3 regions of the Streptomyces sp. NPDC051976 genome follow, and region 1 is predicted to be linked to each of the others. Evidence: riboswitches for the same ligand, from Rfam matches in the RefSeq annotation. Region 1 holds a riboswitch; each other region holds the start of a gene.
The links. A riboswitch is a leader RNA that binds a small molecule or an ion and turns the genes downstream of it on or off. The one in region 1 is predicted to bind S-adenosylmethionine.
Positions count from the first base shown of each region.

Region 2: another riboswitch for S-adenosylmethionine. It lies ahead of thrC (threonine synthase); the one in region 1 lies ahead of AB0M29_RS32960 (aminotransferase class V-fold PLP-dependent enzyme).
Region 3: another riboswitch for S-adenosylmethionine. It lies ahead of AB0M29_RS18285 (putative leader peptide); the one in region 1 lies ahead of AB0M29_RS32960 (aminotransferase class V-fold PLP-dependent enzyme).

Region 1 covers NZ_JBFAXL010000045.1:11,485-19,378, forward strand. Annotated here, with positions in the region: gene AB0M29_RS32940 (c-type cytochrome) at 1-203, shown strand, start outside; gene AB0M29_RS32945 (Rieske 2Fe-2S domain-containing protein) at 200-1,258, shown strand; gene AB0M29_RS32950 (cytochrome bc complex cytochrome b subunit) at 1,258-2,892, shown strand; gene trpD (anthranilate phosphoribosyltransferase) at 3,093-4,157, shown strand; SAM riboswitch class IV at 4,241-4,357, shown strand; gene AB0M29_RS32960 (aminotransferase class V-fold PLP-dependent enzyme) at 4,564-5,934, shown strand; gene AB0M29_RS32965 (Lrp/AsnC ligand binding domain-containing protein) at 5,962-6,243, opposite strand; gene AB0M29_RS32970 (rhomboid family intramembrane serine protease) at 6,240-7,019, opposite strand; gene AB0M29_RS32975 (hypothetical protein) at 7,179-7,439, shown strand; gene AB0M29_RS32980 (NYN domain-containing protein) at 7,651-7,894, shown strand, end outside.
Region 2 covers NZ_JBFAXL010000049.1:13,470-21,363, reverse strand. Annotated here, with positions in the region: gene murQ (N-acetylmuramic acid 6-phosphate etherase) at 1-298, shown strand, start outside; gene groL (chaperonin GroEL) at 492-2,117, opposite strand; gene AB0M29_RS34320 (cold-shock protein) at 2,485-2,688, opposite strand; gene AB0M29_RS34315 (ubiquitin-like small modifier protein 1) at 3,221-3,496, opposite strand; gene thrC (threonine synthase) at 3,493-4,773, opposite strand; SAM riboswitch class I at 4,791-4,920, opposite strand; gene AB0M29_RS34305 (glucosyl-3-phosphoglycerate synthase) at 5,083-6,048, shown strand; gene AB0M29_RS34300 (trehalose-6-phosphate synthase) at 6,348-7,769, shown strand; gene AB0M29_RS34295 (aldo/keto reductase family oxidoreductase) at 7,781-7,894, opposite strand, start outside.
Region 3 covers NZ_JBFAXL010000016.1:26,292-34,185, reverse strand. Annotated here, with positions in the region: gene AB0M29_RS18295 (bifunctional o-acetylhomoserine/o-acetylserine sulfhydrylase) at 1-1,031, opposite strand, end outside; gene AB0M29_RS18290 (DUF1707 and FHA domain-containing protein) at 1,384-1,971, opposite strand; SAM riboswitch class IV at 2,155-2,299, shown strand; gene AB0M29_RS18285 (putative leader peptide) at 2,336-2,401, shown strand; gene AB0M29_RS18280 (glutathione S-transferase C-terminal domain-containing protein) at 2,512-3,288, shown strand; gene AB0M29_RS18275 (winged helix-turn-helix domain-containing protein) at 3,634-4,200, shown strand; gene AB0M29_RS18270 (acyl-CoA dehydrogenase family protein) at 4,215-5,447, shown strand; gene AB0M29_RS18265 (Rrf2 family transcriptional regulator) at 5,509-5,967, shown strand; gene AB0M29_RS18260 (TauD/TfdA family dioxygenase) at 6,038-6,988, opposite strand; gene AB0M29_RS18255 (ROK family protein) at 7,392-7,894, opposite strand, start outside.

The DNA.
Region 1 (7,894 bases):
CGATGCCGCAGGACACCAAGGCTGACATCATCGCGTACCTGCACGAGGTGGACAGCGCCAAGTCGGAGAGCCCCGGTGGTCTCTCCCTCGGCAGCATCGGCCCGGTGTCGGAGGGCCTGTTCGCGTGGGTCTTCGGACTCGGGACGCTACTGGGCATCGCGACCTGGGTCGCCGCCCGGACGACTAAGGCCAAGAAGTCATGAGCGAGACTGGATCTCACAAAGACGTGTCAGAGAACCTGCCGAGTGAGCACCATGCTCACGGGAGCGAAGTAGCGGTCACCGAGGACCCGTTCGCCAACCCCGGGCATCCTGCCCACGAGTACCGCCGCCAGGACATCGACGAGCGGGCCGCGAAGCACTCCGAGCGAGTGGTGGCGGGGCTGTTCACCCTGTCGATGCTCGGCACGATCGCGTTCATCGCGTGCTTCGTGATCTTCCCGGTCGACAAGATCGTCTTCATCTTCCCGTTCGGCAACGTCAGTGCGCTGAACTTCTCGCTGGGCCTCACGCTCGCCGTGGCGCTGCTCGGCATCGGCGCGGGCGCGGTCCACTGGGCCCGCACCCTGATGTCCGACGAGGAGATCGCCGACGAACGCCACCGTGCGGACGCGGACGACGAACTGCGCGCGAACGTCGAGGCGCAGTGGATCCAGGGCGCGAAGGAGAGCGGCTTCGGACGGCGCAAGCTGATCCGCAACACCATGCTCGGCGCGCTGACCCTGGTGCCGCTGTCCGGTCTGGTGATCCTGCGCGACCTCGGCCCGCTGCCGGAGGACAAGCTCCGTCACACCATGTGGGCCAAGGGCAAGACGCTGGTCAACATGAACACCAACAAGCCGCTGCGTCCCGAGGACATCGTGGTGGGTTCGCTCACCTTCGCGAAGCCCGAGGGCCTGGAGGAGTCGCAGGAGGACTTCCAGGAGCAGATCGCCAAGGCGGCGCTGATGATCGTGCGGCTCAAGCCGGACGACATCAAGGACAAGCAGGAAGCCGACTGGGCCCACGAGGGCATCGTCGCCTTCTCCAAGATCTGCACTCACGTCGGCTGTCCGATCAGCCTGTACGAGCAGCAGACGCACCACGTACTCTGCCCGTGCCACCAGTCGACGTTCGACCTGTCCGACGGTGCCCGGGTGATCTTCGGCCCAGCGGGACACCCGCTGCCGCAGCTTCGGATCAGCGTCAATGGTGAGGGCAACCTCGTCGCCCTCGGCGACTTCGCGGTGCCCGTCGGTCCGGCCTTCTGGGAGCGCTGATGACTACAACGACCGAAGCCCCTGTCCGCCGGGGCAAAGCACCCGCGGGGCAGCGGGTCGCGGAGTGGACCGACAGCCGGCTCGGGCTCTACAAGCTGGCCAAGTCCAACCTGCGCAAGATCTTCCCGGACCACTGGTCCTTCATGCTGGGCGAGATCTGCCTGTACAGCTTCACGATCCTCATCCTCACGGGTGTCTATCTGACGCTGTTCTTCCACCCCAGCATGAGCGAGGTCGTCTACCACGGCCCGTACGTGCCGCTGCAGGGTGTGCGGATGTCGGAGGCGTACGCCTCGACCATGCACATCAGCTTCGAGGTGCGCGGTGGTCTGCTGATCCGGCAGATCCACCACTGGGCCGCGCTGATCTTCGTCGCGGCGATGATCGTGCACATGATGCGCGTGTTCTTCACCGGCGGTTTCCGCAAGCCGCGTGAGATCAACTGGCTGTTCGGCTGGACGCTGCTGTTCCTCGGCATGTTCACCGGCTTCACCGGTTACTCGCTCCCCGACGACCTGCTCTCCGGCACCGGTATCCGGTTCGCCGAGGGCGCGGTGCTCGCCACCCCGATCGTGGGCACGTACATCTCGATGTTCCTGTTCGGCGGCGAGTTCCCCGGTCACGACCTGGTGCCGCGCTTCTACTCGGTGCACATCCTGCTGCTGCCGGGCCTGATGGCCGGTCTGCTGGTCGCGCACCTGATCCTGGTCTTCTACCACAAGCACACCCAGTTCCCGGGTGCGGGCAAGACCGAGAAGAACGTCGTCGGCATGCCGCTGCTGCCGGTGTACACCGCGAAGGCGGGCGGCTTCTTCTTCCTGGTCTTCGGTCTGATCGCGGCGCTCGCCGCGGTCGCCACCATCAACCCGATCTGGACGATGGGTCCCTACCGGCCGGACCAGGTGTCCACCGGAGCCCAGCCCGACTGGTACATGGGCTTCTCCGAGGGCCTGATCCGTGTGATGCCCGGATGGGAGATCAGAGGCTTCGGCCACACGCTGGCACTGGGTGTGTTCGTACCGCTGATGATCTTCCCGCTGGTCCTCGCGGCGATCGCGGTCTACCCGTTCATCGAGTCCTGGGTGACCGGGGACAAGCGTGAGCACCACCTGCTGGACCGCCCGCGCAACCGCCCCGTCCGCACCGGCTTCGGTGTCGCCTGGCTGACGATGTACTTCGTGCTGCTGATCGGTGGCGGCAACGACCTGTGGGCCACGCACTTCCATCTGTCGATCAACGTGATCACCTGGTTCGTCCGCATCGGCTTCTTCACGCTGCCGGTCGCGTCGTTCTACGTGACCAAGCGGATCTGCCTGGGCCTGCAGCTCCGGGACCGCGAGAAGGTGCTGCACGGTCGCGAGACCGGCATCATCAAGCGGCTGCCGCACGGCGAGTTCATCGAGGTGCACGAGCCGCTCTCGCAGGAGCAGCGCCACATCCTCACCGCGCACGTCCAGCCGACCCCGCTGGAGATCGGCCCCGAGGTCGACGAGAACGGTGTCGAGCGCAAGGCCAACCCGGTCGAGAAGCTCCGGGCGAAGCTGTCGCGTGGGTTCTACGGGGAGAGCAGCCAGATCCCCAAGCCCACCGTCGAGGAGTACGAGGAGATCACCAGCGGGCACGGGCACCACTAGCCGTACGGTGCACCACCGCTGAGCAGTGCTGAGCAACGCCACCTTCCGGGCCGGTCCCGGTGTCCCTTCGGGGGCGCCGGGGCCGGCCCGGAGGCGTTGCGGGACAGGGGCGTCCGCAGTGCGGGCAGCGGCCGCCGCACGGTCGGCCCGCCGCTAGGCTGAGCGCGCGGAACCCTTCCCGACCACCAGGAGCGTGGACCATGAGCGTTGTGACCCCGGCAGGCGGCAACAGCCCGGCGGCCCCCTCCTGGCCCGACGTCCTCAGCACCCTGCTGGCCGGACGGGACCTCACCGCGGCGCAGACCGGGTGGGCGATGGACACGATCATGCGCGGTGAGGCCACCGACGTGCAGATCGCCGGGTTCGCGGTCGCGCTGCGGGCCAAGGGGGAGACCGTCGAGGAGGTCTCCGGGATGGTGCGGGCGATGTACGCGCACGCCAACACCATCGAGGTGCCGGGCAAGACGGTGGACATCGTCGGCACCGGCGGCGACCGGGCCAAGACCGTGAACATCTCCACGATGTCGGCCATCGTGGTGGCGGGCACCGGCGCCAAGGTCGTCAAGCACGGCAACCGGGCCGCGTCCTCGGCCAGCGGCGCCTCCGACGTACTCGAACACCTGGGGGTCAACCTCCAGCTCACCCCGCAGCGGGTCGTCGAGGTCGCGGAGGAGGCCGGGATCACCTTCTGCTTCGCGGTGAAGTTCCACCCGGCGCTGCGCCATGTGGCGACCGCGCGCGCCGAGCTGGGGGTCGCGACGACCTTCAACTTCCTCGGCCCGCTGACCAATCCGGCCCGGGTGCGGGCGCAGGCGACCGGTGTCGCCGATCTTCGGATGGCGCCGATCCTGGCCGGGGTGCTGGCCGAACGCGGCTCCTCCGCCCTGGTGTTCCGTGGCGACGACGGTCTGGACGAGCTGACCACCACCGCCACCTCCCAGGTGTGGGTGGTGCGTGACGGCAAGGTCGAGCAGACTCCCTTCGACCCGCGCGACGTCGGTCTCGGCCTGGTGCCCGTGGAGGCCCTGCGCGGCGCCGACGCGGCCTACAACGCGCAGGTCGCCCGGCGGGTGCTCGCGGGCGAGACCGGGCCGGTACGCGACGCGGTGCTGCTGAACTCGGCGGCCGCGCTCGTGGCGCTGTCGCCGACCAGCGGCTCGCTGGAGGAGCAGATCTCCGCCGGGCTGGTCCGGGCGGCCGAGTCGATCGACTCGGGCCGGGCCGCCGCCGCGCTGGAGCGGTGGGCCGCGGCGAGCAACGCGTAGCAGGACGTACGCACGCACAAGTCGCCGTCCACTCCATGGACGGCGACTTGTGCGTGCGCCGCCCTGTGGCAGAATGCTGAGCAGGTCACGAGTGACAGCGCAAAGGCCCCGGCTCGCTGTCCGGCAACCCTCCGTCCGAGGCGGGGTGCCCCGGGTGATGACCAGGCCGTGAGCAGCGAGGCTCTCGGCAAGCCGGACTTGGGGAGTTCTCTCATGCGTAAGCGAATGCGATAGGGCCTGTCGGCCCGGTTCCGCCGTACCGCCATCACGTCGACGCAGGGCTCTGCCGCGCGTCCGACGCATCCGTTCGACGAAATCCGTCCCGCTCCGCCCCGCGTGCATCCGCCGGTGTGTCCTCCGGCCGCGGGCGTGCGGTGATGTCGCCTGCCTTTTACGGGAGTTCGCCATGACTGTGTCCTTCGCTGCCACCGACCGAGAGATTTGTACCCCGCTGCCCGTTCTGGGGCATGACGTCCGCGTGCCGCTGGTGACCGGCGGCGAGGTGACGTACGCCGCGCTCGACTACGCGGCCAGCGCCCCGGCGCTGCAGCGGGTCTGGGACGACGTGGCGGCGTACGCCCCGTACTACGGCAGCGTGCACCGCGGCGCCGGGTACCTGTCGCAGCTCTCCACCGACCTGTTCGAGCAGAGCCGGGAGACCGTGGCCGCGTTCCTCGGCTGCCGGGCGGACGACCAGGTGGTCTTCACCCGGTCGACCACCGACTCGCTCAACCTGCTGGCCGCCGTGCTGCCCGCCGGCACCCGGGTCTTCGTCTTCGAGACCGAGCACCACGCCTCGCTGCTGCCCTGGGAGCGCGCCGAGGGCGCCGAGGTCACCTACCTGGCGGCGCCGCGCACCCCCGAGCAGGCGGTCGCCGCGCTCGACGTGGCGCTGCACGCCGCGCCCAAGGGCCCCAAGCTGGTCTGCGTCACCGGTGCCTCGAACGTCACCGGCGAGCTGTGGCCGGTACGGGAGCTGGCCGCCGCCGCGCACCGGCACGGCGCCCGGATCGTGCTCGACGCCGCGCAGCTCGCCCCGCACCACCCGGTGGACGTCGCCGCGCTCGACGTCGACTGGGTCGCCTTCTCCGGCCACAAGCTGTACGCCCCCTTCGGCTCCGGAGTGCTGGCCGGGCGGGCCGACTGGCTGCGCGAGGCGGAGCCGTACCTCGCCGGGGGCGGCGCGAGCCGCAAGGTCGCCCGCCGGGCCGACGGCGGGGTCGACGTCGAGTGGCACACCACCGCCGCCCGGCACGAGGCGGGCTCGCCCAACGTGATCGGCGTCTACGCGGTCGCCGCCGCGTGCAAGGCGCTCACCGAGGCCGGGTTCGACCGGCTCGTCAGCCGCGAGCAGCAGCTGCTGGCCCGGCTGCGGGAGGGCCTCGCGGAGGTCCCCGAGGTGCGGGTGCTCTCGCTCTTCGGCGAGGACGCGCCGCGGGTGGGCGTGCTGTCCTTCGTCGTCCAGGGCTGGAACAGCTCGCACTTCGCCGCGGCGCTCTCCGCGGAGTACGGCATCGGGGTCCGCGACGGCCTCTTCTGCGCCCACCCCCTGGTCCGCACCCTCCTCGGGGGCGAGCCGGACGCGCCGGGCGAGTGCGGGGCGCCCGAGGCGGTGCCCGGCGAGCGCTCCCTGAACGCCATCCGGGTCAGCTTCGGCGCCGGGACGCCCGACGAGCACATCGAGCGCTTCGTGCGCGCCGTGCGGGAGCTCGTCCGCGACGGCGCCCGCTGGAAGTACCGCACCGAGGACGGCCGCTGCGTCCCCGACCGCGGCTGACGCCGGCCCGCGGGCGGGCCGGCGGCGCTACGAGTCGAGGCCGATGGCGAAGGCGGCTTCCAGGTCGTGCTGCGAGTAGGTGCGGAAGGCGACATGGGTGTCGGTGACCTGGACGCCGGGGATCTTGCTGATCCGGCCCGGGATGATGTCCGCGAGGTCGTCGTGCCGGGCCACCCGCACCAGCGCCACGAGGTCGTACGTCCCGGTCACCGAGTAGACCTCGCTGACGTTCTCCAGCGCGGCGATCGACTCGGCGATCTCGGGGATGCGGTCGACTGACGTCTTGATGAGCACGATCGCGGTGATCACGGCTGGATGTCTCCTTGGGTCGACCCGAATACGAGCCCTACCTTACGACGCGGCCGGTAGCACACCCAGGCGCAGAGGAACCCGAAGGCGAAGCCGACCACATGGGCGAGGTAGGCGACGCCGGGACCGTTGCGCGCGGTCTGCGCGGCCAGCCACTGCAGCACGAACCAGAAGCCGAGCACCACCCAGGCGGGGAAGCGCAGTGGGATGAAGAAGAGGAACGGGAACAGGCTGGTGACGCGGGCCCGGGGATAGAGGTAGAGGTACGCGCCCAGCGCCCCGGAGATCGCCCCGGAGGCGCCCACCAGGGTCTGCGCCGACTCGCTGTTGGCCAGCGCGAAACCGTAGGTCGCCAGATACCCCGCGACCAGGTAGAAGACGGCGAAGCGGACCCTGCCCATGCGGTTCTCCACGTTGTCGCCGAAGACGTAGAGGAAGAGCATGTTGCCGATCAGGTGCAGCCAGCTCCCGTGCAGGAACATCCCGGTGAGCACGGAGACGAACGGCACCTTGGTGAAGGCGTCCGGCACCGGGCACCCGGAGGGCAGCCCGAGCCGGTCGGGCGGGAGCTGCCCGTGGAACAACTCGTACGGGATGACGCCCCAGTGGTTGAAGTAGCCCGACTGCGCGCACTGCAGCCGCTCGCCGGTCCCGTACGAGGTGTTGAAGCCGGAGAGCGGGCCGAGCAGGAAGACCACGGTGCACACGGCGATCAGCCCGTATGTCACGACCGGTGGACGGCGGACGGGGTTCTTGTCGTACACCGGGATGACCATGGACCGATGATGACGGACCGGGCGTAACGGTCATAGGCCGCCTCGCCGCAGCGCGCCGTACCTCCGAGGCCGTAGGGTGACCCGGGACGTTTCGCCCTCCGCCGGCCATCGGCTGGGGGAACCCCCGTCACGTATGCCCGAGGAAGAGGTGCAGACCCGATGCCGGTTCCCCTGCCGACCGACACCACGCGCTGGCGCTGCACGCTGTGCGGCAATCTCACCCGCTTCGACGTGACCCGCTCGACGCGGGTCGTGGAGTACGTCCACCTCGATCTCGCGGGCGCGCCGTCGATCGAGGAGACCGAGGTGCTCAGCGAGACGGTCGAGTCGGTGCGCTGCCGCTGGTGCAACGCGCTGGACCAGATCGAGCTGGTCGACCGGCCCGGCGCCGACGCGGAGAACGGCACCGCGCAGGGTTGACCGCCCGTACGGGGACAATGGACACAAGAGGCGGCGGCCGGAGGATCGAAGGGGGCCGGGGAGGCGCCGTGTAACCGGACGGGAGTGACTGGTGGACGGTATCGGCGGCGTTCCGCGGGCCGAGGCGAGCGGGGCCGAGGCGGGTGCCGCCGCGCCGGGCGAAGGCGCGCCGGACGACGGCGTTCCTGACGACCGTGTCGCGGGCGACGGCGTGCCCGGGCCCGGCGGTGAGCCCGCGCTCGACCGGCCGCTGCCCGAGGGGGTACGCCACCGGGTGGTCGCCATCGCCGCCGACGCGTTCGGCAGCTTCACCTACCCGGAACTGCCGGTCAGCTTGCGCCCGTACGCCCGCTTCACCCCCTCCAGACGTGTGAAGTACGCGGCGACCGCACTGGCCGCCGCCCTCGAAGGGGACGCGGCGTTCCGGCAGAAGGTCGCGGGCCGGCTGCGCGAGG
Region 2 (7,894 bases), on a different contig from region 1:
GCTCGTCCTCAACATGCTCTCGACCATCACCATGATCCGGCTCGGCAAGACCTACGGGAACCTCATGGTCGACGTCCGCGCCTCCAACGAGAAGCTGCGGGCCCGCTCCCGCCGTATCGTCGCCCTCGCCACCGGCGCGGGCGACGCCGCCATCGAGGCCGCCCTCCGCGCCACCGACGGCGAGGTCAAGCCCGCCATCCTCACCCTCCTCGCCCACATCGACGCCCCCACCGCCACCCGCCTCCTCACCGCCTCCAACGGCCACCTCCGCACCGCCCTCAACACCGCCCGCGGCTAGCCGTCCAGAAGCAAAACCCAGCCCGTCCGGCGCTTGAGGACAAGGCCCGAGGCAGCGCCCCTCCAGAAGCATCTTTCAGCCCGTCCGGCGCTTGAGGACAAAGGGCGGGCGGGTGGGGAAAACACAGCGGTGCCCCCCTCCGGAGGGAGGAGAGCACCGCTGTGGTGCAGCCAGTGGGCTTCTGATCGCCAGATCAGAAGTCCATGTCACCGCCCGGCATGCCACCGGGGGCGCCGCCGGCAGCGGCCTTCTCCGGCTTGTCGGCGATGACGGCCTCGGTGGTGAGGAAGAGCGCGGCGATGGACGCCGCGTTCTGCAGCGCGGAACGCGTGACCTTCGCCGGGTCGATGATGCCCTCGGCGATCATGTCCACGTACTCACCCGTCGCGGCGTTCAGACCGTGCCCGATCGGCAGGTTGCGCACCTTCTCGACGATGACGCCACCCTCGAGACCACCGTTGACGGCGATCTGCTTGAGCGGGGCCTCCAGCGCGAGCTTGACCGCGTTGGCACCGGTCGCCTCGTCACCCTCGAGCTCGAGCTTCTCGAACACCGCGGTGGCCTGCAGCAGGGCCACGCCACCACCGGCGACGATGCCCTCCTCGACGGCGGCCTTCGCGTTGCGCACCGCGTCCTCGATGCGGTGCTTGCGCTCCTTCAGCTCGACCTCGGTCGCGGCACCGGCCTTGATGACGGCCACGCCGCCCGCGAGCTTCGCCAGGCGCTCCTGGAGCTTCTCGCGGTCGTAGTCCGAGTCGCTGTTGTCGATCTCGGCGCGGATCTGGTTGACCCGGCCGGCGACCTGGTCGGTGTCACCGGCACCGTCGACGATGGTGGTCTCGTCCTTGGTGATGACGACCTTGCGGGCGCGGCCGAGCAGGTCCAGGCCCGCGTTCTCCAGCTTGAGGCCGACCTCCTCGGAGATGACCGTGCCACCGGTGAGGATGGCGATGTCGCCGAGCATGGCCTTGCGGCGGTCACCGAAGCCCGGGGCCTTGACGGCGACGGACTTGAAGGTGCCGCGGATCTTGTTGACGACCAGGGTCGACAGCGCCTCGCCCTCGACGTCCTCGGCGATGATCAGCAGCGCCTTGCCGGACTGCATGACCTTCTCCAGCAGCGGGAGCAGGTCCTTCACCGAGGAGACCTTGGAGTTGACGATCAGGATGTACGGGTCGTCGAGCGACGCCTCCATCCGCTCCAGGTCGGTGGCGAAGTAGGCGGAGATGAAGCCCTTGTCGAAGCGCATGCCCTCGGTGAGCTCGAGCTCGAGCCCGAAGGTCTGCGACTCCTCGACGGTGATGACGCCTTCCTTGCCGACCTTGTCCATGGCCTCGGCGATCAGCTCGCCGATCTGGGTGTCGGCGGCGGAGATGGAGGCGGTCGAAGCGATCTGCTCCTTGGTCTCCACGTCCTTGGCCTGCTCCAGCAGGGCGGCGGAGACGGCCTCGACGGCCTTCTCGATGCCGCGCTTGAGGGCCATCGGGTTGGCGCCGGCCGCTACGTTGCGCAGGCCTTCCTTGACCAGGGCCTGGGCGAGGACGGTCGCGGTCGTCGTGCCGTCACCGGCGACGTCGTCGGTCTTCTTCGCGACTTCCTTGACCAGCTCGGCGCCGATCTTCTCGTACGGGTCCTCCAGCTCGATCTCCTTGGCGATGGACACACCATCGTTGGTGATCGTGGGGGCGCCCCACTTCTTCTCAAGGACGACGTTCCGGCCCTTGGGACCAAGGGTGACCTTGACGGCGTCGGCGAGCTGGTTCATCCCGCGCTCAAGGCCGCGCCGAGCCTCCTCGTCGAACGCGATGATCTTTGCCATGTGAAGTGGTCCTCCCTGGGGGTCCCCCCGCACCGCGGTAGCGGGGGAGGGGTGGATTGCTCCGGACCGCGTGGCGCCCGCGACGGACGGCCAGCCTGGTCGCCGGTTCCTTTCCGACGGCCGAGCGGGCCTCACCGACCCAGTCCTTCTGTCACTCTCACTCGTAGAGTGCTAACGCCAATGATTAGCACTCGACCCCATCGAGTGCAAGCGCCTGTGGATAACTCCAGGCCCCTGCCCGGCACTCGCCGTGCCCGCCGCGTGACGCACCGGGACGTCCGGGACGCACGAAGGGCCCGCACCTCGGCTGAGGTACGGACCCTTCGGCGTGAGTGCGTCGCGTCGGTGGCCGAACGCGCCGGAGCTGTCAGCCGGCCAGCCGGACCATGTCCGCCTGCGGCCCCTTCTGACCCTGCGAGATCTCGAACTCGACTCGCTGGCCTTCTTCGAGGGTGCGGTAACCGTCCATCTGGATCGCGCTGTAGTGGACGAAAACATCCGCACCACCGTCGACCGCGATGAAGCCGTAGCCCTTCTCCGCGTTGAACCACTTGACGGTGCCCTGAGCCATTCCTAACTCCCCTATTACTGGCCCTATCGCGGCCCCGCACTCCGCGGGTCCGGGTCAGACCTCACCCGCCGTTGGACCCCTTACCGGTGGCAAGGAGACCCCTGGGGGGTGTGCGCCGGAACGCGTCGACCGCGGCTGAATGTATCTGCACGGATGCCCAGTGCAACAGGTCAATTGGACGAGAATTCCTGGCGTGATCGATCCGAAATACCACAGGAAAGGTGCTTATGACGGGGCATCTCGGACCGGACATACAGCACCTTCAGGACATTCGTCACGTGAATTTGGCGATAAATCGCCGCACCAACCACAGGGGTGGCAACTTGCCCCCGGCAACTGTACAAGTTTTCAACTACCGCCCCGCGTAGGCCCGTTGCGACCCCCGACGGAGCCCGGACAGACCGGTGCCCCATCCACCGCAAAGGGTGAACGGGGCACATTTCGGTTCTGGTGACTGCCGGTAACCGTGACGCCTTCAGTACGCCTTCCGTACGTCTTCAGCGCACCGTGAAGACTCCTTCAACGGCCGTACTCAGCCGCCCGCGACCGCCGGAATGATCGACACGCTCGCGCCGTCCGGAACGGCCGTGTCAAGTCCTTCGGAAAAACGGACATCGTCGTCGTTGACATAAACGTTCACGAAACGACGGAGTTTTCCGGTGTCGTCGAGAACCCGCCCGGAAATGCCCGCGTGATTCTTCTCCAGCGACTCGATGACCTCGGCAAGCGTCGCCCCGTCGGCCGGAACCTCCGCCTGGCCGCCGGTGTAGGTACGGAGAATGGTGGGGATACGAACAGAAGCACTCATGCGAGGCCAGCCTCTCGGAACGCGGCAAGGGTGGGGCGGATGGTCGCGGTCGGCCCGGTGGTGGGCGCCACCGCGTCCAGGGTCTTCAGTCCGTCGCCGGTGTTCAGCACGACGGTCTCGGCGGCCGGGTCGAGCTGCCCGGTCTCGATGAGCTTCTTCAGCACGCCCACCGTCACCCCGCCCGCGGTCTCGGCGAAGATGCCCTCGGTGCGGGCGAGCAGCTTGATGGCGTCCACGATCTGCTCGTCGTTCACGTCCTCGACGGCTCCGCCGGTGCGCCGCGCGATGTCCAGCACGTACGGCCCGTCGGCGGGGTTGCCGATCGCCAGCGACTTGGCGATCGTGTCCGGCTTCACCGGGCGTACGACGTCGTGACCGGCCTTGTACGCCACCGACACCGGCGAGCAGCCCTCGGCCTGGGCCCCGTAGATCTTGTACGGCTTGTCCTCGACCAGGCCGAGCTTGATCAGCTCCTGCAGGCCCTTGTCGATCTTGGTGAGCTGGGAGCCGGAGGCGATCGGGACGACCAGGTTGTCCGGCAGCCGCCAGCCGAGCTGCTCGCAGATCTCGTACGCCAGCGTCTTGGACCCCTCGCCGTAGTACGGGCGCAGGTTCACGTTCACAAAGCCCCAGCCCTCGCCGATCGGGTCGCCGATCAGCTCGGAGCAGAAGCGGTTCACGTCGTCGTACGAGCCCTCGATGCCGACCAGCTCGCCGCCGTAGACCGCGGCCATGACGACCTTGCCCGCCTCCAGGTCGTGCGGGATGAACACGCAGGAGCGGAAGCCCGCGCGGGCGGCGGCGGCGCCGACCGCGCCGGCCAGGTTGCCGGTGGAGGAGCAGGACAAGGTGGTGAGGCCGAAGGTGCGGGCGGCCTCCAGTGCGATGGCCACCACGCGGTCCTTGAAGGAGTGCGTCGGGTTGCCGGAGTCGTCCTTGATGTGCAGGCCACCGGTGATGCCCAGCTCACGGGCCAGGTTGTCGGCCTTGACGAGCTTGGTCCATCCGGGGTTCAGATTGGGCTTGTCGGCGACGTCGGCGGGCACCGGCAGCAGCGGCGCGTACCGCCAGATGTTGGTGGGCCCGGCCTCGATCCGCTTGCGCAGCGACTCCGGGTCACCGAGCGGCAGGTCGTAGGCGACTTCGAGCGGGCCGAAACACTCCTGGCACGCGAAGATCGGGCTCAGCGGGAAGCGGGTGCCGCACTCGCGGCACGAGAGCGCCGCGGCGGGTCCGAAGGGGGTGGTGGTGTCGGCGGCGACGGTCTGCACAGCCATGATGGCGAGGCCCTTTCTCCTCATCTTCCTTGTGACGGACATCGCCACAAGACGGAATTGGCACCTTCCCCACCGTGTGACCTCGCGGTCGGCGGGAGGGTTGCCGGGGCTTCAACGGGCCGTTCCCTCTGCCCCTCTGGATGAGCGGTATGGCACCGGATGACGCATCCGGGCGTTTGTGCGCGTGGCGACCCCGGCATGCCGGGCTCTTACGCGTTGTTCAAGACTGTAACCGACGAGCGTGACAGTTGAGATAGTCGTCCGAACCGCGAGATGGATACAACACCAGGCCGAGAGGGAGACCCGCACGTGCTGGACGAGGTGGAACGGTGGCTGGCCGAGCGGTCCTGGACCGCGGCCGACCGGCCGCTGGACGCGCTGCTCGCGGCCAAGCGGGCGGCGGGGGCGCAGGGCACCGTCAGCGTCGTGCTGCCCGCGCTGGACGAGGAGGAGACGGTCGGCGAGATCGTCACCGCCATCCGCCGCGACCTCATGACCGCCGAGGTGCCGCTCGTCGACGAGCTGATCGTGGTCGACTCCGGCTCCCTCGACCGTACGGCGGGGGTGGCGGCGGACGCCGGGGCCCGGGTGGTGCGGCGGGACGAGATCCTGCCGCGGCTGCCGGCCGTGCCGGGCAAGGGTGAGGTGCTCTGGCGGTCACTGCTGGTGACCAGCGGCGAGATCATCTGTTTCATCGACGCGGATCTGCGCGAGTTCGACTCGCGCTTCGTGTCGGGGATCGTCGGGCCGCTGCTCACCGATCCCGGCCTGCAGCTCGTCAAGGCGATGTACGACCGGCCGCTGGAGACGGACGGGGCGGTCGTGCCGCACGGGGGCGGGCGGGTCACCGAGCTGGTCGCCCGGCCGCTGCTGAATCTGCACTGGCCGCGGCTGGCGGGCTTCGTGCAGCCGCTCGGCGGCGAGTATGCGGCGCGCCGCACGCTTCTGGAACGGCTGTCCTTCCCCGTGGGCTACGGGGTCGAGCTGGCGATGCTCATCGACTCCCTCGGGCTGGTCGGGCTCGACGCGCTCGCCCAGGTGGACGTGGGCGTCCGCCACCACCGGCACCAGGACGGGCAGGCCCTTGGCCGTATGGCTGCCGCCATCTACCGCACCGCCCAGCAGCGGCTCTCCCGCGCCCACCTCGTCCGTCCCCGCCTCACCCAGTTCCACCTCACCGACCGCGGCTTCGCCCCCCACACCCACCCGGTCGACACCGACGAACGTCCCCCCATGCTCGACATCCACGAATACGTGGCCCGCCACGCCGCGTAGTGCCCCGAAGGGGCGCGGGGAACTGCGCGGCCCGCCCCCACCGGCCGGTGGTCCGAAAACAACGCGTCTGCCCCATTGGGGCCGGTGGTGACCTGCAGCCCGGTCATGGGCTGGTCGCGCAGTTCCCCGCGCCCCTGACGGGGCACGTCCGGTGCCTGGGCCTCCGCCAGCGCAGCGCGCTTCCCCGCGCCCCTATCGGGGCACTCCGGCGCAGCCGGGCGCGTCACGGGCGCACCGTGCGCCACACGCGGCGCGGCCGGGGACGTTTGAGGGGGAGCCCGGGGGGCTAGGCTCGCCGCATGGTGAAGAGCGCCGGTGCGCGGATTTTGGTCGCGTCGAACCGAGGCCCGGTGACGTACAGCGTGGACGAGACGGGAGCCCTGCGCAGCAGACGCGGCGGGGGCGGCCTGGTGTCGGGGCTGAGCGCGATCGGGGACGACGCGGGCGCGGTGTGGGTGTGCGCGGCCCTGAGCGACGGTGACCGGGAGGCGGTGCGGCAGGGCGTGGCCGAGCCCGGCTCGCGGATGATCGCGATCGCGCCGGACGTGTTCGAGGCGGCGTACAACGGCATCGCGAACTCGGTGCTGTGGTTCGTGCACCACCTGCTCTACCAGACCCCGCTGGAACCCGTCTTCGACGAGGACTTCCGCGCCCAGTGGGCGTCCTTCGAGGCGTACAACACGGCCTTCGCGGACGCGCTGGCCGAGGAGGCCGCCGAGGGCGCGCACGTGCTGGTGCAGGACTACCACCTGTCCCTGGTCCCGGCGCTGCTCCGCGAGCGCCGCCCCGACCTGCGGATCGGCCACTTCACGCACACCCCGTGGGCGCCGCCGGACTACTACCGGATGCTGCCCGACGACGTCGCCGCGCAGGTGCTGGAGGGCATCCTCGGCGCGGACCGCGCCGCGTTCCTCACCCGCCGCTGGGCCGACGCCTTCGCCGCGTGCTGTGTCGCGGTGCTCGGCGCCGAGCTGTCGGAGGACGGGCACGCGGTCACCTACCGCGGCCGTACGACACGGCTGGGCGTGCACGGCCTGGGCGCCGACCCGGACTTCCTGCGCGAGCGCGCGCACCGCTCCGACGTGGCGGACCGGATCGCCACGCTGCGGGCCGAGACCGGCGCCGAGCGGAAGCTGATCGTCCGGGTCGACCGCACCGAGCTGTCCAAGAACATCGTGCGCGGCCTGCTCGCGTACCGGCAGCTCCTGGACGAGCACCCGGAATGGCGCGGGCGCGTGGTGCATGTCGCCTTCGCGTACCCCTCGCGCCAGGATCTGGCGGTCTACCGCGAGTACACCGCGGAGGTCGGCCGGGTGGCCGAGGCGATCAACGCGGACTACGGCACCGCCGACTGGCAGCCGGTGCTGCTGAAGGTCGACGACGACTTCGCCCGCTCGCTGGCCGCGTACCGCCTGGCGGACGTGGCGCTGGTGAACCCGATCCGGGACGGTATGAACCTGGTCGCCAAGGAGGTGCCGGTCGTCTCCGACCGCGGCGTGGCCCTGGTCCTGTCCCGCGAGGCGGGCGCCTTCGCCGAGCTGGGCGACGACGCCTTCGTCGTCAACCCCTACGACATCCGCGCGACCGCCGCCGCCCTCCACTCCGCCCTCACCCTCCCCGCCTCCGATCGCGCCGACCGCACCAAGCGCCTCGCGGCCGCCGCCACCGCCCTCCCCCCGGCCCGCTGGTTCCTCGACCAGCTCCACGCCCTGGACGACTAGCCGGTACGGGCTCAGCGGCCGATCTTGTCCAGCGCGGCCATGTCCTCGTCCGTAAGGGCGAGCCCGGCGCCCGCGATGTTCTCGCGCAGGTGCGCGGTGGACGAGGTGCCGGGGATGAGCAGGAT
Region 3 (7,894 bases), on a different contig from region 1:
CCCGGGTAGTGGACGGCGGCGACCTCGTCGCGCTGCTCCAGCCACTCGGCGAGCGCCTGGGCGTTCGCCGAGTGCCGCTCGATGCGCAGGCTGAGGGTCTCGACACCCTGCAGCAGCAGGAACGCCGAGTGCGGGGCGATGGCGGGGCCGAGATCGCGCAGCAGTTGGACGCGGAGCTTGATCGCGAAGGCGCCGGGACCGAGGGCGGGCCAGTAGCGCAGTCCGTGGTAGCTCGGGTCGGGCTCGTTGAAGTCCGGGAAGCGGTCGGCGTGTTGCCCGAAGTCGAACGTGCCGCCGTCGACCACGACACCACCGATGGTCGTGCCGTGGCCCCCGATGAACTTGGTCGCCGAGTGGACGACGATGTCGGCGCCGTGCTCGAACGGCCGCAGCAGATAAGGGGTGGGCACCGTGTTGTCCACGATCAGCGGCACGCCCGCCTCATGGGCGACGTCGGCGACGGCCCGGACGTCCAGGACGTTGCCGCGCGGATTGCCGAGGGTCTCGGCGAACAGCGCCTTGGTGTTCGGGCGGATCGCCGCCCGCCAGGCGTCGAGGTCGTCCGGGTCGTCGACGAACGAGACCTCGATGCCGAACTTGGGCAGGGTGTGCCGGAAGAGGTTGAAGGTGCCCCCGTACAGGGAGGTGCTGGAGACGATGTGGTCGCCGGCGGACGCCAGGGTCAGCAGCGCCAGCGTCTCCGCGGCCTGGCCCGAGGAGAGCGCCACCGCCGCCACGCCGCCCTCCAGCGCGGCGACGCGCTGCTCGAACACGTCCTGGGTGGGGTTGTGGATACGGGTGTAGATGTTCCCCGGCTCGGCGAGCGAGAACAGGTCGGCGGCGTGCTGGGTGTCGCGGAACACGAACGACGTGGTCTGGTAGATCGGCACCGCCCGCGCCCCGGTGGTCGGGTCCGGCGCGGCACCGGCATGGATCTGCTTGGTCTCGAACGACCACGCCGAGGTGTCCGGCCCGGCGGGGCCTTCCTCCGGCGTATGACCTGCGGTGACGGAGTCGATGGGCTGGCTCATGGGTCTCCCTGGTACGGCGGCGCGCAGGAGGGTGCGCCGGGTGCGGGGGCAAGCGGGGGTATGCGGGGGTATGCGGGGATACGGCGAAGCAGGCAGCGCACGGCCGCGATGCGGCGGCGCGCGGGGGAAGGACGATCAGGGGCCGGAGCGGGGCGTCAGCTCTCGACGGAACAACAACCCGTGCTGGTGACACGCACGTAGTCCACGTGGCGGCGGGTCACGAGAACGGTCGTCATGCGGCCAGGAAACCACAGCCGCGCGCCGCGCACCACCACCTTCGGCGGGCCCGTGCCGTGTAGCGGAGCAGCACGGAGCTTCATCCACCCCTTACGTCAAGCTCCTTGACGCCCCGTCACGGTGCGGCGAGCCGGAAGTGCATCCTGCCGAAGGTGACCCAGTCGCCGGGGCGGACGGGCGTCTGGCCGGTCAGCCGCCGGCCGTTCACGCGTGTGCCGTTCAGCGAACTCAGGTCGCACAGGGACCAGCCGTCGACGGCGGCGGTGAGGACGGCGTGCGAGCGGGAGACGGATTCGTGGGACAGCCGCAGATGGCTGCTGGAGGCGCGTCCGATGACCAGGGAGCGTGTGCCGGCCGGCGGCAGCGCGAGGACGGGCAGGTGGCGGATCCGGTGGCGGCGGCGGATGCGGAGGGCGAGGTGGGTCGGTGCGGCGGACGCCCGGCGCAGGAAGCGTCGCAACCCGCCGGGGGACGCCGGGGCGGCAGGCGGCGGAGCGGCCTCGGCCCCGGCCCCGGGCAGGTCCGCGATCGTGGAACGCAGTTGGGCCAGGTCGCGTGCGACGAGCACGCGCTCCATGCGGAAGAGGAAGGTCTCGTGCGACAGCCGTCCCTCAACCGCTGCCGTACGCAGCAGTTCCAGGACGTGGTCGCGATCCGCGTCGGACGCCCGCGCGAGCGGAACCTCACCCTGATACTGGCTCACGAGGGAGATTGTCCACCGGGCGGAGACGGCTGTCCACGACACCGGGCCGCTTCGATGCGCCTCACCGCGGAAGGCCGGTCCAACGGTGATCTCGACGCGTGATCTCCCCGCGTGACCACCAGGTGAGACCGCGTGCGCGAACTTCTTGACGGCCGCACGGGCCGCGCCGAAACTGACGGGGACGGTCACGATTGTCAGCGCCCACGGCGCGGGTTCGCCCGCCCTTGTGGTCATCGGCCCCGGCCCGCTGACAGGCAACCCTTCCACCGCGATGGGGTGCCCCGGGTGACGACCGGGTCCTGCCGGTGCGGCGGGGCAAGCGTGGTCTCGCGTGTCGCGAGCTCCGGAGGTGGGACTGGTGGGAATGCCCTGGAACGGCTTCACGCGGCGCCTTCACATCGATCTTCAGCGCGTCTCCAGCGCTTACTGATCCGCTACCGGTCCGTACGATCCGGACCCGCGCCAGAAGCGTAGTCGCATCCCATCGGCCGCTGGTGCCCACAAGGCGGCAGTGGCTTCCTCGCGCCCCAAGGGAGAGTCATGTCCGACAGCCATGCGCACTGTTCCAGCACAGACAACTCCAGCGCCTGTACCAAGATTTCGCCGACCTCGGGCCATCGCCCCGCGGCGATCGCACCGTCCGCCCTCCCCCACCGCTTCCACAACCGTATCGGCGTCGGTCTGGCGGGCGGCTTCTACCCGGCGCCGCACCGCTACCAGTTGTTCCTGACGGAGAACTGCCCGAGCTCGCTGCGCGTGTCCATCAGCGTGGACCTGCTCGGCCTGAACGACTCGCTCACCACCACGGTCCTGGCCCCGCGACCCGCCGGGACACCCGAGGCGTTCGCGGCACTGCGCCGGGCGTACGAGGCCACGGCGTACCACTACGACGGTCCGCTGACCGCGCCCGCGCTGTGCGACCGGTGGACCGGACGCGTCGTCAGCAACCAGGTCTGCGACATCCTCCGCGACCTGGCGGGCCTGCGGTTCGGCGACGACGGGGTCTGCCCCGCGGCGCTCCGCCCGCCGGCCCGCGCCGCGGACGTGGACGCGCTGCGTGACCTGCTGGACCGAGAGGTCACCCGGGACGCCGAGGGCCCCGGGCGCGCGGCGGCGCTGGACCTGCTGGAGAACCGGCTCGCCGGGCAGCCGTATGCGCTGGGCGATGAGCTGACGGCCGCGGACGTGGACCTGTGGGTGGCGCTCGTCCATCTCGGCCCGGCCGGCGCCCTCGGTTCGCACCACCGGCTCCGGGACTACGTACGCCGCTTGGGCGACCACCATCCCGCCTTCCGGACCAGGGCCGACGCGGCCTGAGAGCCTGGAGGCCGCGAACGCGGACACCCGTCCAGCTCGCCCACGAGACGCCCCGCACGCCTCCGAACGGCGCCCCGCCACCTTATTTCCTATCGATTTACTAGGAAAGCATTGACGGGGTGCCGTTCGGGTGCGCAGGATGATGCACATGCCCTTCAAGCAACGACTCGTACGTCGTCGGCATGTCGACTTTGGTCACGTCGTCAGCGCCGCCTGCTGTCGCGCCTAGGGCACGCGACTCACTTCCCGCGCGTGTCACTCCGCTGCTTCTGACTCATCCCAGGTGATCAGGCGGCCGGTCCCACCGCGCCTGATGGCCCGACGTACCTGCGAAGGACGACCGCCATGACCACGGCAATCCCTGCTCAGACCACTGTCCCGCACGCACTCCTGCCCGACGTGCGGCATCTCCGCCTCCTGGACGACGCCCCGCGCAGCGGCCCCGAGGAACCCGGCACCACGCCCCTCATCGGCTACCTCGTGCTCGTCCCCGAGGGCACCGACCCCGCGCAGTTCTTCGCCGCGGAGGTGCCGCGGCGAAGGATCCGACCGGTCGGCTACGCGGACACCCCGCCCGCGCCACAGGCCGGAGGCAATGGCGTACGCATCGATCCCGCGCGGCATGTCGCCGAGGTCGACGGACGCGAACTCGACCTCACCTACCTGGAGTTCGAACTGCTCGCCCACCTCGTACGGCATCCCCACCACGTGCACTCACGCGAGCAGTTGATCGCCGACATCTGGGGCTACGACCACATCGGCGACGGCCGCACGGTGGATGTCCACGTGGCGCGGCTGCGCCGCAAGCTCGGGTCGTACCGACACCGCATCGTCACCATACGGCGGGTGGGCTACAAGTACGTGCCCGACCAGCAGGAGAGCCCCAACCCCGATGCCCGCCGCCGACCTTGAGGAGTTCCCACGCCATGGGCGTTGCCACGGCGCTGTCCGTACCCGTCCCGGCTTCCGACCCCGCCTCCGACCGGACCGCCGGTCCCGGCCGGGCGCACTGGCTGCGGGTGGCCCGCGACACGGCGGACGACCTGGCCACGGACGCGGTGGCCAGGGACCAGGCGGGCAAGGCCCCGGTCGACGAGGTGTCCCGGCTGCGGGAGGCGGGGCTGCTGAGGCTCCTCGTACCGGCTGAGCTCGGTGGCGGCGGCGGGGACTGGCCCACGGCCTACGCCGTCGTACGGGAGATCGCCGCCGCCGACGGCGCGATCGGGCAACTGCTCGGCTGTCACTACTTCCTGTCGTCCGGCGCGCGGTTCCTCACGGTGCCCGCTCTCGCCGCCCGGATCGAGCGGAAGTCCGCGGCGGCGGACTGGTGTTGGGGCGGTGGTGTCGCCGACCAGGAACTGCCGCTGACACTGGCCAGGTCGGCCCGCGGCCATGTGCTCGACGGTCGGCAGAGCTTCACCACCGGGGCCCTCGTCGCCGACCGTCTCCTCGTACGGGCCCAACGGGCCGACACCGGCGAGCCCTTCGCCGTCGTCGTCGACACCGCCGACCCCAGGGTGCGCGTCGACGACGACGCCGGCACCTTCGGCCAGCGGCTCGCGGCAGGCGGCAGCGTGGAGTTCGACGCCGTACCCGTCGTCGCCGATGACGTGCTCGGCTCCCTGTCCGCGGACGAGGGCGTCCTGTCGCCCCGTACCGCGCTCACGTCGCCGCTCGGGCGTCTGCTCTCCGTCCAGCTCCTGCTCGGCATCGCCGAGGGAGTCCTCGCCGAAGCCCGTGAGTACAGCAGGGCGGGCCGCTCGGCCTGGCGCGCCGACTCCTCCCAGGACCCGGAGCTGCTGAGCGCCTACGGAGAACTCACCATCCTCGCCCGCTCCGCCTCCGCACTGAACGAGCAGGCGCTGGAGGCCGTTCACGGGGCACTGGCACGCGGCGAGGACGTCACGTACGACGAGTACGCGCAGACCTCGGCCCTGGTGGCCATGGCCGAATCGGCCGCTTCCAGGGCCGCGCACGAGTCCACCACCCGCGCCCTCGATGTCATCGGCGTCCGCTCGGCGTCGTCCAGGCTGGGATTCGACCGCTTCTGGCGCAACGCCCGCACCCACGCACTGCACCAGCCCGTCGCCCACCGGCTGCGCGAGGTCGGGGACTACTTCCTCAACGACGCGCACCCGCCGTTCGTCCTGCCGTTCTGAGAGCGTGGACAGCCGCCGGGCAGCGAAACACCCGACCGACGCACTAGGGAATAATGCGCACATGCGGATCTCAGCCAGGGCGGACTACGCGGTACGAGCCGCGCTGCAGCTCGCCGCGGCACACGACGACGGGCCGCTGAAGGCCGAGGCCATCGCCGATGCCCAGGACATCCCGCACAAGTTCCTGGAGAGCATCCTGAACGATCTGCGCCGTGGCGGTCTCGTCCTGAGCCAGCGCGGCGCCAACGGTGGCTACCGGCTGGCCAGGCCCGCCGGGGACATCACCGTCGCCGACGTGATCCGCACCGTGGACGGACCGCTGGTCTCGGTACGAGGAGTCCGCCCGCCGGAGCTGTCCTACACCGGCCCCGCCGAGTCACTGCTCCCCCTGTGGATCGCGCTGCGCTCCCACGTGCGCGAGATCCTCGAAGGCGTCTCCCTCGCCGAGGTCGCCTCCGCCCAACTGCCCGCCGACGTCTCCGCGTTGATCCACGCCCCGGGCGCCTGGGTCAATCCCTGACACGCCTGCGGCGCGGTCGGCGCCGCGCGGGAGTGCTCCCGCACGGCGCCGACCGGTGCGTCCCGTGACCTCAGGAGGCGACGGCGACCCGGTGATCGGCGGTGAAGGGGCGCCCGGAGACCAGCTCGGACTCGCGGCCGTCAGGGCCCACCGGAGTCTCGCCGATCAGGGTGACCCGGTGCAGCCGCCGCTCGACGTCCAGGTGTTCGAGGTCGCGCGGGGCGAGGTGCGCGGTGGCCCGGTTGTCCCAGAAAGCCACGTGCCCGGGCTCCCAGCGGAAGCGCACCGTGTACTCGGGACGGGTGATCTCGGCATAGAGCAGGTCCAGGAGGCGCTTGCTCTCACTCGTGGTGACATCGACGATGTGGCTGGTGAAGCCCGGGTTGACGAACAGCGCGCGCTCCCCGGTCGCCGGGTGCACCCGCACCACGGGGTGGACGGCCACCAGCAGGTTGTCGTTGATGCGCCGGGCGTACGCGCTGTCGCCGTCCACCGGGCGGCTGCCGCCGTAGCGGTGCTCGGCACGCAGGGTGTCCACGAAGGCCCGGACCGGGGAGGACAGTCCCTCGTAGGCGGCGACCAGGTTGGTCCACTGCGTGTCGCCGCCGAACTCGGGTACGGTCTCGGCGCGCAGGATGGATCCCGCGGGCGGGTTCACCGCGGCGGTGACGTCGGTGTGCCAGCCGTCGAAGTAGCTGTACTGGCGCTTGCGGTACTCCTCCCGGAAGTCCTTGCCGTAGCGCTGCTCGAAGCGGCGCGGATCGATGGTGAAGATCTCCGGGTGGTCCTCCGGCGGGGTGTCGTCGTGGGGATGGGCGTAGGTGAGGTCACCGAACTGGCGGGCGAAGGCGACCTGGGAGGCGTGGTCGAGGCGCTGACCGCGGAAGAAGACGACCTTGTGCCGGTGCAGGGCCTCGGTGATCGCGGTGACGGTCTCGGTGGAGAGCGGTTCGGCGAGGTCCACGCCGTCGATGTCGGCGCCGATGTGACCGGCGACGGGGCGTACGGAGAACGTGCTCATGCTGATGGTGTCCTTTCGGGCAGTCCGGTGGGGGTAGTGCGCGGGCGCGACGGGGCGCGGGCAGGTGTCACCCGCCGTCCGCGTACGGGCATGCGGGCGCGATCCGGCCATGCCGCTGCCGATTGCCCATGCCGCTGCCGCGGGGTCGGGGGAAAGGGGGATGTGACGGCTGTCAGTGCCGCGGTGCGGTCACCGGTGCGGCCGTCGGCGGGGCATGCCGGTCAGCGGGCGCGACAGCCCAGCCCGGCGAAGTGGTGCGCACGGAAGGCGTTCACGGTGTGCCGGCCTGCGGCGCCCCGGATCGTGGCCTTCATCTGCGCGTACATGGGAACAAGCTTCCTGCCTCCGCACGGCACGGGCAATGTTTTCTGGCGACGTGGAAGAAACTCCGTCCGCGCGCCGCTCATCGGCCGCGGCCGGCCGTACGCAGTCCCAGCGGGTCCTGGTAGACGGCCGCGAGAACCGGCGCGCCCGCCGCCACCGCGAGCGTGTCCGTACCGAAGGAGCCAACCCGTACGACATCGCCCGCACCGTCCAGCTCGCGGGTCAACTCGGGCAGCAGTTGCGGGAGATGGCGGGTGACGGCCTCGGTCAGCACCAGGGCGTCCGGGCGGAGCACGTCCAGCATCGGCCGTACCGCCCGCGCGAGGAACCGCAGCCGGGCGCGGCACAGCTCCACCGCCCGGGCATCGCCGTCCCCGGCGGCCCGCAGAAGGAGCGGCAGGTCGGGGCGCGGGATGACGCCCCCGGCGACAGCGCGCCGCGCGACGGCGCGGTCGGAGACGGTGGCCTGCAGGCAGCCCCTGCGCCCGCACGGGCACGACTCGGCGGACTCGGGGACGGGCAGGTGCGCCACGCCGCCGGCGCCGTAACCGCGGCCCTGCAGCAGGGCGCCGCCGGTGGTGA